2 regions of the Pseudomonas lundensis genome follow, and region 2 is predicted to be linked to the other one. Evidence: predicted binding sites of a transcription regulator. Region 2 holds the regulator's gene; the other holds the start of a gene.
The links. Region 2 encodes LexA, which represses DNA repair genes until DNA is damaged. Its sites were predicted from a motif close to CTGTNTNNNNANACAG; they were not measured.
Positions count from the first base shown of each region.

Region 1: the regulator LexA is predicted to act here: its motif matches at 2,305-2,320, upstream of recN (DNA repair protein RecN).

Region 1 covers NZ_CP062158.2:4,112,718-4,118,326, reverse strand. Annotated here, with positions in the region: gene fur (ferric iron uptake transcriptional regulator) at 98-511, shown strand; gene recN (DNA repair protein RecN) at 598-2,280, opposite strand; gene grpE (nucleotide exchange factor GrpE) at 2,535-3,101, shown strand; gene dnaK (molecular chaperone DnaK) at 3,203-5,119, shown strand; gene dnaJ (molecular chaperone DnaJ) at 5,441-5,609, shown strand, end outside.
Region 2 covers NZ_CP062158.2:1,564,736-1,570,344, forward strand. Annotated here, with positions in the region: gene topA (type I DNA topoisomerase) at 1-144, shown strand, start outside; gene IF654_RS07615 (DUF6586 family protein) at 414-935, shown strand; gene IF654_RS07620 (hypothetical protein) at 1,054-1,290, shown strand; gene sulA (SOS-induced cell division inhibitor SulA) at 1,356-1,829, opposite strand; gene lexA (transcriptional repressor LexA) at 1,842-2,450, opposite strand; gene IF654_RS07635 (TetR/AcrR family transcriptional regulator) at 2,710-3,417, shown strand; gene nagZ (beta-N-acetylhexosaminidase) at 3,599-4,597, shown strand; gene IF654_RS07645 (S-methyl-5'-thioinosine phosphorylase) at 4,610-5,347, shown strand; gene IF654_RS07650 (DEAD/DEAH box helicase) at 5,414-5,609, opposite strand, start outside.

The DNA.
Region 1 (5,609 bases), 2.3 Mb from region 2:
GGTGGGCGACTTCCACTATCTTGGCTGGGACAACGTAAACGCCGATCATACCCGTATTAAGAGAAGCTGCGAAGCGGCTTCCGCGAGAAAGCTAACCATGGTTGAAAATAGCGAACTACGTAAGGCCGGACTTAAGGTGACTCTGCCACGAGTCAAAATTCTACAAATGCTTGATTCTGCTGATCAGCGTCACATGAGTGCCGAGGACGTTTACAAGGCGCTTATGCAGGCAGGCGAGGACGTCGGTCTGGCCACGGTTTACCGTGTGTTGACCCAGTTCGAGTCAGCCGGGCTGGTGATCCGCCATAATTTCGATGGCGGTCATGCCGTGTTTGAGCTGGCCGACGCAGACGGTGGTCATCACGACCATATGGTCAACGTTGAAAGCGGCGAAGTGATTGAGTTTTTCGACGAAGACATCGAAAAATTGCAGCATGCAATTGCCGAGAAGCACGGCGTTGAGCTGGTGGATCACAACTTGGTGCTCTACGTACGTAAGAAAACCAAGTAAGCAGGTCACGCGAATTTCGGTTTGCGAAACGATCGAAGGCGACCTTAGGGTCGCCTTCGTGCTGTCTGCTGAATGACCGTTCGTCGTTAAGCGGTCTGATTCTTGGCTGAAACGACCATTTTCTTGGCATGCGCCAAAGACTCTTTAGTCAGGTCGATGCCGCCCAGCATGCGCGCTACCTCTTCCACACGTTCTTTTTGGCTCAGTTTGGATACTGCTGTGCGGGTAGCCTCGCTGTCCCGAACTTTGTGCACGAACAGATGCTGGTGGCACTGCGCAGCGACTTGAGGCAAGTGTGTAACGGTCAATACCTGGCCGCGATCGCCGAGGCGGCGTAGCAGTTGACCCACGATCTCTGCTGTTGGACCGCCGATACCGACGTCTACCTCGTCGAATACCAGTGTCGGAACGCGCGAGGTTTGTGCGGTGATCACCTGAATCGCCAAACTGATACGTGACAGCTCACCGCCGGACGCTACTTTAGCCAGTGCTTTGAGCGGCTGTCCGGGGTTGGCGCTGACCAGCAGTTCGACGTGTTCCAGGCCGAAAGGCTGTGGGTCGGAGCTGTTTTGCGGTTTTAACTCAATGACGAAACGGCCTCCCGGCATGCCAAGGCGCTGAATTTCTTCTTCTACAGCGCTGCCCAGACGCGTAGCGGCCTGAGTGCGAATGTTGCTGAGCTCGCGCGCGCACTCTTGATAATGACGTGCAAACGCTGTCAGCTCGTTGGCCAGCCTTTCGATGGATTCATCATTGGCGTTCAGCGTTTCAAGCTCATCCATCAATTTTTGTTGCAGGGCATAGACCTCGGTAGGCTGAACGCGATGTTTGCGTGCCATGGTGTAGATCGAGTCGAGACGCTCCTCCAGGTACTGCAGGCGCCGCGGGTCAGCATCGAAATGATCGAGAAAACGATTGAGCTCACCGACCGCTTCTTCAACCTGTATCTGGGCACTGGCAAGCAAATCCGAGGCTTCATTCAGTGCGCTGGTGTTGTTATTGACGCTGGCCAAACGATTAAGGCTGCCAGTCAGGGTGTTGAGCACGTTGCCTGCGTCGCTTTCACTGCATTGCTCAACCACTTGGCGGCAAATTGAAAGTAACGCTTCAGCATTGGTGAGGCTTTTGTGTTCCTGCTCCAGTTCTTCCAGTTCGTTTTCAGCAAGCGCCAGGTTGTCCAGTTCTTCGAGTTGATAGCTCAATAACTGATGGCGAGCTTGCTGTTCATCCCCGGAATTGGAGAGGTGCTCGAATTCTTGTTTGGTTTGGCGCCAGCGTTGTGCTGCCAGCTGGACTTGCCGCGCCAGGTCGGTGGCGCCGGCATATTCATCCAGCAGTCGGCGGTGCGTTTCGGGCTTTAGCAGCGACTGGTGTTCGTGCTGGCTATGAATGTCGATCAACAACTCGCCAAGGGCTTTGAGATCGCCTTGGGGGCAAGGTGTGCCGTTGATATAGCCGCGAGAACGACCTTCGCTGGTAATGACGCGGCGCAGAATGCAGGGCCCGTCGTTCTCAAGATCCCGTTCGGCCAGCCATGCCTGGGCTTCTGGAATTGCCTGCAGGTCGAAGGTGGCGAGAATGTCTGCTTTGTCGGCACCAGGACGTACAACGCCACTGTCCGCACGGTCGCCCAGCGTTAACCCCAGCGCATCGAGCATGATCGATTTACCGGCGCCGGTTTCGCCAGTGATTACACTCATACCGCGATCGAGTTCCAGATCGAGATGTTCAACGATGGCGTAGTTGTGTACGGACAGGTGCACCAGCATGGGGGCCGCTCCAAAACGTAATGTCTGGTTATTTATACAGTGTTTTTGAGCGGGCTGACAATGGGCAGTCTTAGTTCGATTTACACCCGAATTCCTGTTTTTTAGGTCGTTTTGTTTTTTGTGATCGAAAGCACCGGGTCGAGATAACTCATGTCTTCCTTTTTTTTGGCTCTTGAACCTGAGAATTGCGACCCCATATACCTTGGCACAAGCGCGAACTTGAATTCGCGGACAAAGTTTGAAAGGAGAAATCTATGGCAGACGAACAGACTATGGATACGCAGAACCAAGACGCTAATCAGGCCGCCGATGCATCAAGCGAAGATCTGGTAGCCCGCGTGCAGGTGCTTGAAGAGCAACTGGCAGCCGCCAATGATCAGGCTCTGCGCGTAGCTGCCGATCTGCAGAACGTCCGCCGCCGTGCCGAGCAGGACGTTGAGAAAGCACACAAATTCGCTCTGGAAAAATTTGCAGGCGATCTGCTGCCAGTGATTGACAGTCTGGAGCGTGGTCTTGAGCTGTCGAGTCCTGATGACGAGAGCATTCGTCCGATGCGTGAAGGCATCGAACTGACGCTCAAAATGTTCCAGGACACCCTTAAGCGTTATCAGCTTGAAGCCATTGATCCGCACGGCGAACCGTTCAATGCCGAGCATCATCAGGCAATGGCGATGCAGGAAAGTGCTGACGTGGAGCCCAATAGCGTGCTCAAGGTGTTCCAGAAGGGTTATCAGCTCAATGGTCGCCTGCTGCGCCCGGCGATGGTCGTGGTAAGCAAGGCGCCAGCACCGGTTTCGCCTTCAATTGATGAGCAGGCTTGAAATCGGTCGCAAGGCCCCCATTTAGAAGTCAAGCGTTTAAGTAATGCCGCAGTTGGTCATTACTGCTGCGGCAAAAAAATTCAAATTTAGGGAGAGTTAACATGGGCAGAATTATCGGTATTGACCTGGGCACCACCAACTCGTGTGTGTCGGTTCTGGAAAATGGCAAGGCAAAAGTTATTGAAAACGCAGAAGGCGCGCGCACTACGCCGTCGATCATTGCGTACGCCAACGATGGCGAAATTCTGGTTGGCCAATCGGCCAAGCGTCAGGCAGTGACCAATCCGCATAACACCCTGTACGCGGTGAAGCGTTTGATCGGTCGTCGTTTTGACGAAGAAGTTGTACAAAAAGACATCCAGATGGTGCCTTACAAAATCGTCAAGGCAGACAATGGTGACGCTTGGGTTGAAGTGAACGGCCAGAAAATGGCACCGCCACAAATCTCGGCTGAAATTCTGAAAAAAATGAAGAAAACCGCCGAAGACTACCTCGGCGAGCCAGTGACCGAAGCTGTTATTACAGTTCCGGCTTACTTCAACGACAGCCAGCGTCAGGCAACTAAAGACGCAGGTCGTATTGCCGGTCTGGACGTTAAGCGCATCATCAACGAACCTACCGCGGCTGCTCTGGCTTACGGTATGGACAAAGCGAAGGGCGACCACACTGTCATCGTTTATGACTTGGGTGGTGGTACGTTCGACGTGTCGGTCATCGAAATTGCTGAAGTGGATGGCGAGCATCAGTTTGAAGTGTTGGCTACCAACGGTGATACGTTCCTGGGTGGTGAGGACTTCGACATCCGCCTGATCGACTACCTGGTTGACGAGTTCAAGAAAGAAAGCGGCATGAACCTTAAAGGTGATCCGCTGGCGATGCAGCGTCTGAAAGAAGCTGCTGAAAAAGCCAAAATCGAACTGTCTTCGAGCCAGTCGACTGACGTGAATCTGCCTTACATCACTGCAGATGCCACCGGTCCTAAACACTTGAACGTGAAGATCTCTCGCGCCAAGTTGGAATCGCTGGTTGAAGATCTGGTTCAGCGCACGATCGAACCTTGCCGTCTGGCGCTGAAAGATGCCGGCATTGATGTGGGTGCAATCAACGACGTCATCCTGGTGGGTGGTCAGACCCGTATGCCGTTGGTGCAGAAGCTGGTAACCGAGTTCTTCGGCAAAGAAGCACGTAAAGACGTGAACCCGGACGAAGCGGTTGCCATGGGTGCTGCTATCCAGGGCGCGGTACTGGCTGGTGATGTTAAAGACGTGCTGTTGCTGGACGTAAGCCCGCTGACTTTGGGTATCGAAACCATGGGCGGTGTAATGACGCCTCTGATCGAGAAAAACACCACGATTCCTACCAAGAAATCGCAAGTGTTCTCGACAGCTGACGATAACCAGGGCGCAGTAACGATTCACGTGCTGCAAGGTGAGCGTAAGCAAGCGGCTCAGAACAAGTCGTTGGGCAAGTTCGACCTGGCTGACATTCCACCTGCTCCACGTGGCGTGCCTCAGATCGAAGTGACTTTTGACATCGATGCCAACGGTATCTTGAACGTAAGTGCGAAAGACAAGGCGACTGGCAAGTCTCAGTCCATCGTGATCAAGGCTAACTCGGGTCTGTCCGAGGAAGAGATTGCTCAGATGGTGCGTGATGCTGAAGTCAACGCTGAAGAAGATCGCAAGTTCGAAGAGCTGGCAGCTGCACGTAACCAGGGTGATGCACTGGTGCACTCGACCCGTAAAATGGTCGCCGATGCGGGCGATAAAGTAACCGAGGAAGAGAAAGCTGCGATCGAAGCTGCTGTAGTGGCTCTGGAAGCTGCTGTTAAAGGCGACGACAAAGCGGCTATCGAAGCCAAGGTTGAAGAGCTGTCCAAGGTGTCGGCTCCGGTTGCTCAAAAGATGTACGCTGAGCAAGCGAACCCTGCGGACGCAGCGTCCAAGCCAGCTGACTCGGCTGAAAAAGCGGATGACGTTGTCGACGCTGAGTTCGAAGAAGTTAAAGACAACAAGTAATCAGCTTGTTTGTCGGCCGGTTGACCGTGCGTAAGCGGTGACTGGTAGGATGTCGCCGCGCGGGAGCTAGCTCCCGCGTTGGCGTGTCTGGAGTTGAAGAATTTTTACAGCATGCGACAAGGTCGGGTGCTGGCGGTCTGGTTCGAAACTTTCTTGTATTTCGGCCTGAAGTGACCGCTCCTGTCAGCCAATGCTTTGGCTGTTAATCAGAAACCAAAATCGTTGAAAAAGACGTGAGTCGAGACTGATCTCTATCGGGCTTGGCGGGTTTGGTGAGGCTCGGGAGGGTTTTGCCGAACGTCCTTGAGAGTGCAAAGAATTATGGCAAAGCGCGACTATTACGAAATTTTGGGTGTTGAACGCACCTCTACCGAGGTGGAGCTGAAAAAAGCTTATCGCCGTCTCGCAATGAAGCATCACCCGGATCGCAATCCGGATGACAAAGCATCTGAAGAGCTCTTCAAGGAGGCCAATGAGGCCTATGAAGTGC
Region 2 (5,609 bases):
CGACCTGCTGTGATCCGTTACAGCCGTAAAACCAAGGAGCAATACGTGCAAACTGAAGTGGACGGCAAGCCGACAGGCTGGCGCGCGTTCTACGACGGTTCCAGCTGGAAAGTTGAAGACAAGCGCAAAGACAAAGACGCTTGATCCGTTGCTGAACGGCTAAAAACCGCGCGAGGGCTGCATGCCCCGCGCGGTTTTTTTTGACCTGTGGTTGAGGTCTCGGCCAGGCAAGAGGCTGATGCTTTCGTGCGACGACTTCGTCGCCGGACGCCGCGCTAAGCGTCAAAGGCTATAGAGGCAACAGTCCGGTTGCCGCAGATTCAGGGCGCGAAGAGTGAAGCCCCTTGCGCCTGTCACCTCATTTCCTTGAGACTGCTCGACCTGCCCTAACCCTTTTGCTGTGGAGCGCCTGTATGGCTCACGAACTCTATACCCGCACCAATCAGAAAATTTATTTTGCGGGCTTGGCGCTGGAAGCCATGAATAAGGCATCACACGGCGGGGCCATGAACGCGCAAGCATTGCGACAGGCAGAGTGCGAGTCGGCAGTGTTTCACTTGTATGGCGCGCTGCTGGGTTTGTGTCATGAAATTGCGGGTTTCTATCGGTTACCGCAGGCTCACGCTAATCGTGTGGAGTTGTTGCTGACGCAAGACGTATTGGACGCCAACGCTATTCCGGAACTGGCCGAAATGGTGGAGCTGGTACGGGCTCCGGGCACTTGGCTGGCGCAGTTAGTGGCCGCGCATGCAGCCCTGTATCAACCCTTGCAGGCGCCTAAAAAGGTCAAGGCCGATGTGTTTCAACCCTTGATTGACGTGGTCAGTCTGGAAGATGACGTGCAGGAAACACTCAGCCACGAAACCCTTGAACAATGGCGTCAAAGCCTTAAGAAAATGGCCCTGCGCTTTCGCGATGCACTCAATGAGTGCTAAAAGTCGGGTTCGAAACTGTACGGTCATTCATCAGGACGTCATTAAAGCGCCACAGAACGTGGCAAATTCCTGAGGGATGACTGATATAATCCCGCGCTTTCGTGGAGAACCAACTTTTATGCCAACGTCCTTTCTAGAAATTGTCGAATTGCCTGACGGCCGTATCGAATTGCGCCGGGCTGAGGACGAGGGGTCTTTGGTGACGCTGAACTTCTCTGAAGACGCCAAGGCCTTTCTTCAGGGGCAGCATGTTGAAGTGGCAAAAGCCATGTTGAGTGTTGGGGTGCAAATGGCGGGGCGGCTGGCCGAGGGCGAGCTTGATAAAGAGGATGAAGGACCGCGCATCCTTCACTGAGTGTTTCGGTTGAACCGTTCAACGGCTGGCTTCTGTGTTCTATAGAAGCCCCGTGCTGGAGCTGTTTAGCCCAATCGAATATTCAGGCTTTGCCCTTGACCCATCAGGGCTGCGCCAATCAATTGTTGACGTGCGGTGCTGTTGAGCGGGTTTATCCAGCTCACCACCGTGTGGCTGCGGCCCAGGCGCAGCGCTTCACAGGTCAATTGCAAAGCGCTCTTGTTGCCGTTGGGCTGGAGCAGCAAAATGCGTTCGCGGTTCAGGCCAGCATCGCGCAGCCAGCTTTGCGTCAGGCTGGCGGGTGGAGCGATCAGTGTCAGCCAGCGCTCATCTTGTTGCTCGCTGAGTTCGCGAAGCATGGGGGCCAACAGGCTCAAGCAGTTCTCGGCAGCGCCGCGTAGCGACAGTTCACTGAAAACTTCAGGTTCTGCGCGCCAGGGTGAATCAAGCACGGTCTTGATCGTGGCGGGCATGGGTTGAGCCATGAATGCCTCGAATAAAGGAAGTTGTGCGGGTAGCGATGTGTGCGGGAACTGCATGACGCCTCCTTATTAACGGCGAATAACGCCGACACTCAGGCCTTCGATAACCAGTTCCTGCTCTTTGAGGTTGACCTCAATCGGCGCGAAATCGGGGTTCTCGGCGATCAGCCAGACTTTGCTGCCTTCTCGCTTGAATCGTTTGACCGTTACTTCGTCATCAATACGGGCTACCACGATTTGCCCGTTTCTTGCCTCGCGGCACGTGTGGACGGCAAGTAGGTCGCCATCAAAGATGCCAACGTCCTTCATGCTCATGCCCTGGACGCGCAACAGGTAGTCGGCGCGCGGGTGGAAGAAGGTCGGGTTGATGTTGCAGGACTCTTCAACGTGTTCCTGCGCCAGTATGGGAGCGCCAGCGGCCACTCGACCGATGATGGGCAGGGTGGACTCGTCGGCACTGGCCTCGAAGCCGGGGATCCGGATGCCGCGGGAGGCGCCCGGCGTCATTTCGATGGCGCCCTTGCGGGCCAGGGCTTTGAGGTGTTCTTCGGCGGCATTGGGTGACTTGAAGCCCAACTCCTGTGCGATTTCGGCACGGGTGGGCGGGTAGCCGTTGTCATCCAGGCAGCGTTTGATAAAGGCCAGGATCTCAGCTTGGCGTGGCGTCAGTTTTAGCATGTTGATCGCTCTGTCTTTTTATACAGTGACTGGGATTATATACAGTGAAGGCTCATTGGCAATGCTCCATTTTTAACCGTCCGCTGGACGGTCGTCGATGAGCAGTGAGGCGGCTACTTTATCAGCACAGATCGCGTCCTCCGAGGCTGTGGTTAAATGCCGGACTGGCCGGTCGCAAAAAGAATGCCCACCTTGACTTTTTACAAACTGAAACGTATGTTTCAAACAACTGTTTAAGTGTTTGTCAGTCGGAGTAGACATGGCCCAGTCGGAAACCGTTGAACGTATCCTTGATGCTGCTGAGCAGCTGTTCGCGGAAAAAGGTTTTGCCGAGACTTCATTGCGGCTGATCACCAGCAAGGCCGGGGTCAACCTGGCGGCTGTGAATTACCATTTCGGGTCTAAAAAAGCGCTGATCCAGGCCGTCTTTTCGCGCTTCCTCGGGCCTTTCTGCGCCAACCTCGACCGTGAGCTGGAACGGCGTCAGGCCAGGCCGGACAGCCGTCCCGAGCTTGAAGAACTGCTGGAAATGCTGGTGGAGCAAGCGTTGGTGATTCAGCCGCGCAGCGGCAACGACCTGTCCATCTTTATGCGATTGCTGGGGTTGGCGTTCAGTCAGAGCCAGGGGCATTTGCGCCGCTATCTTGAAGACATGTATGGCAAGGTGTTTCGCCGTTACATGCTGCTGGTCAATGAAGCGGCGCCGCAAATCCCGCCGATTGAACTGTTCTGGCGCGTGCACTTCATGCTGGGGGCGGCTGCGTTCAGCATGTCCGGGATCAAGGCGCTGCGCGCAATTGCCGAAACCGATTTCGGGGTTAACACCTCGATCGAGCAAGTCATGCGTTTGATGGTGCCTTTTCTGGCCGCTGGCATGCGTGCCGAAAGCGGCGTGGTCGATCCTGCGATGGCGGCGGCACAAATGCGCCCGCGCAACAAAACGTCTCAAGCCAACCCCAAGCTTTGACCTGACGCGGGTGGGCGTGGCTGCGCAGTTCCGCTAAGCTTGCCGCCATGCTCATTCCCGCCTTGCTCCCCTGTCCCCACTTCACGGCTGCTGCCCACACCGCAGGCGCGCACGCCGCTGCCTGCATTCGGGGCCGGGGAGCACGCGCACTTTCTTTTAAGGATTACCCATGAGTTCTGCCTTGCAAGGCTCCTTGATGGTGGACGTCGCCGGCACCTGGCTGACGGCTGACGATCGACACCTGCTGCGCCAGCCTGAAGTGGGCGGCCTGATTATTTTTGCGCGAAATATTGAGCACCCGCGTCAGGTGCGTGAACTGTGCGCATCGATTCGCGCCATTCGCCCCGACCTGCTGCTGGCGGTGGATCAGGAGGGCGGGCGGGTTCAACGCCTGCGCCAGGGGTTCGTCCGCTTGCCTGCCATGCGTGCCATCGCTGATAACCCCAATGCCGAGTACCTTGCCGAGCAATGCGGCTGGATCATGGCGACTGAGGTCTTAGCAGTGGGTCTGGACTTGAGTTTCGCGCCCGTACTGGATCTCGACTACCAGCGCAGTGCCGTGGTCGGTAGCCGCTCATTTGAGGGCGATCCGCAGCGGGCTGCAACCCTGGCTGGTGCGTTCATCCGCGGGATGAATGACGCTGGAATGGCCGCCACGGGTAAGCATTTTCCGGGGCACGGGTGGGCTGAAGCTGATTCTCATGTGGCCATTCCAGTCGATGAGCGCAGCCTTGAACAGATTCGCAGCCACGATCTGGTGCCGTTCGCGCGTCTGAGTCAGCAGTTGGCGGCCGTCATGCCGGCCCATGTGATTTATCCCAAGGTCGACAGCCAGCCCGCTGGCTTTTCCCGTCGCTGGTTGCAGGACATCCTGCGCGGTGAGCTGGGGTTTGATGGCGTCATTTTCAGTGATGACCTGTCGATGGCCGGCGCCCATGTCGTGGGTGACGCGGCCAGTCGCATCGAAGCGGCCTTGACGGCCGGCTGCGACATGGGCCTGGTGTGCAATGACCGCGCGGCGGCGGAGCTGGCCCTCACGGCGGCCCAGCGCCTGAAGGTCACGCCTTCAGCCCGCATTGCACGCATGCGCAGTCAGGCCTTCGCCAGCACCGACTACCGCCAGGACCCGCGTTGGCAGGTGGCGATCGGTGCGCTCAAAGATGCTCAGTTGATTGATTAAGGGATCGCTCTGATGACGGTTTACGCAATTATGGGTGGCACGGGCCTGACCCAGCTTGAAGGCTTGACCATTACGCGCTCGCTGGCGCTGGATACCCCGTATGGTCCGACCTCGGCCGACATTCAGGTCGGTGAGTTCGCCGGGCGTGAAGTGTTGTTTTTGGCGCGCCATGGACACCCGCATCGGGTCCCGCCCCATCAGGTGAACTACCGCGCCAACATTTGGGCGCTGAAACAGGCAGGTGCTCAGGCGATTTTGGCGGTCAATGCCGTAGGCGGTATCCATATGGCCATGGGCACCGGGCATTTCTGCGTACCGCACCAATTGATCGATTACACCAGTGGCCGGGAGCACACGTTTTTTGCGGGGGATCTGGAGCATGTCACGCACATTGACTTCAGCCATCCCTACACCGAATCCCTGCGCGAGCAGTTGATCGGCGCATTGGCTGCCGAGGGGTGTTCATACAGCTCCCATGGTGTGTATGCGGCGACCCAAGGGCCGCGCCTTGAAACAGTGGCTGAAATTGCTCGCCTTGAGCGTGACGGCTGCGACATTGTCGGCATGACCGGTATGCCCGAGGCGGCACTGGCCCGTGAGCTGGAACTGGAATATGCCTGTCTGGCGTTGGTGGTGAACCCGGCAGCGGGCAAGTCCACGGCAATCATTACCATGGCCGAAATCGAACAAGCCCTGCGCGACGGCATGGGCAAGGTCAAATCGACGCTGGCACGTGTGCTGGCAGGGTAAGCCCTTTACCTGCTGTAGCCGCCAGACGAAGCCTGGCGCTGCTGGTCAGCGGCTACAGGATCGGGATTAACGCTTTTCGGTTTTGGGTGGCAGGGGCGCGAACAGCGCCTCAATGTCGTCGTCCTGCAACTTCCAGTCTCCCGCACTACGGCCGTCCAGAACCCCTGCGGCCAGATCTGACTTTTCCTGCTGCAAGTGCTGGATTTTCTCTTCCACGGTGCCGCGGGCAATCATCTTGTACACAAATACCGGTTTCTCTTGC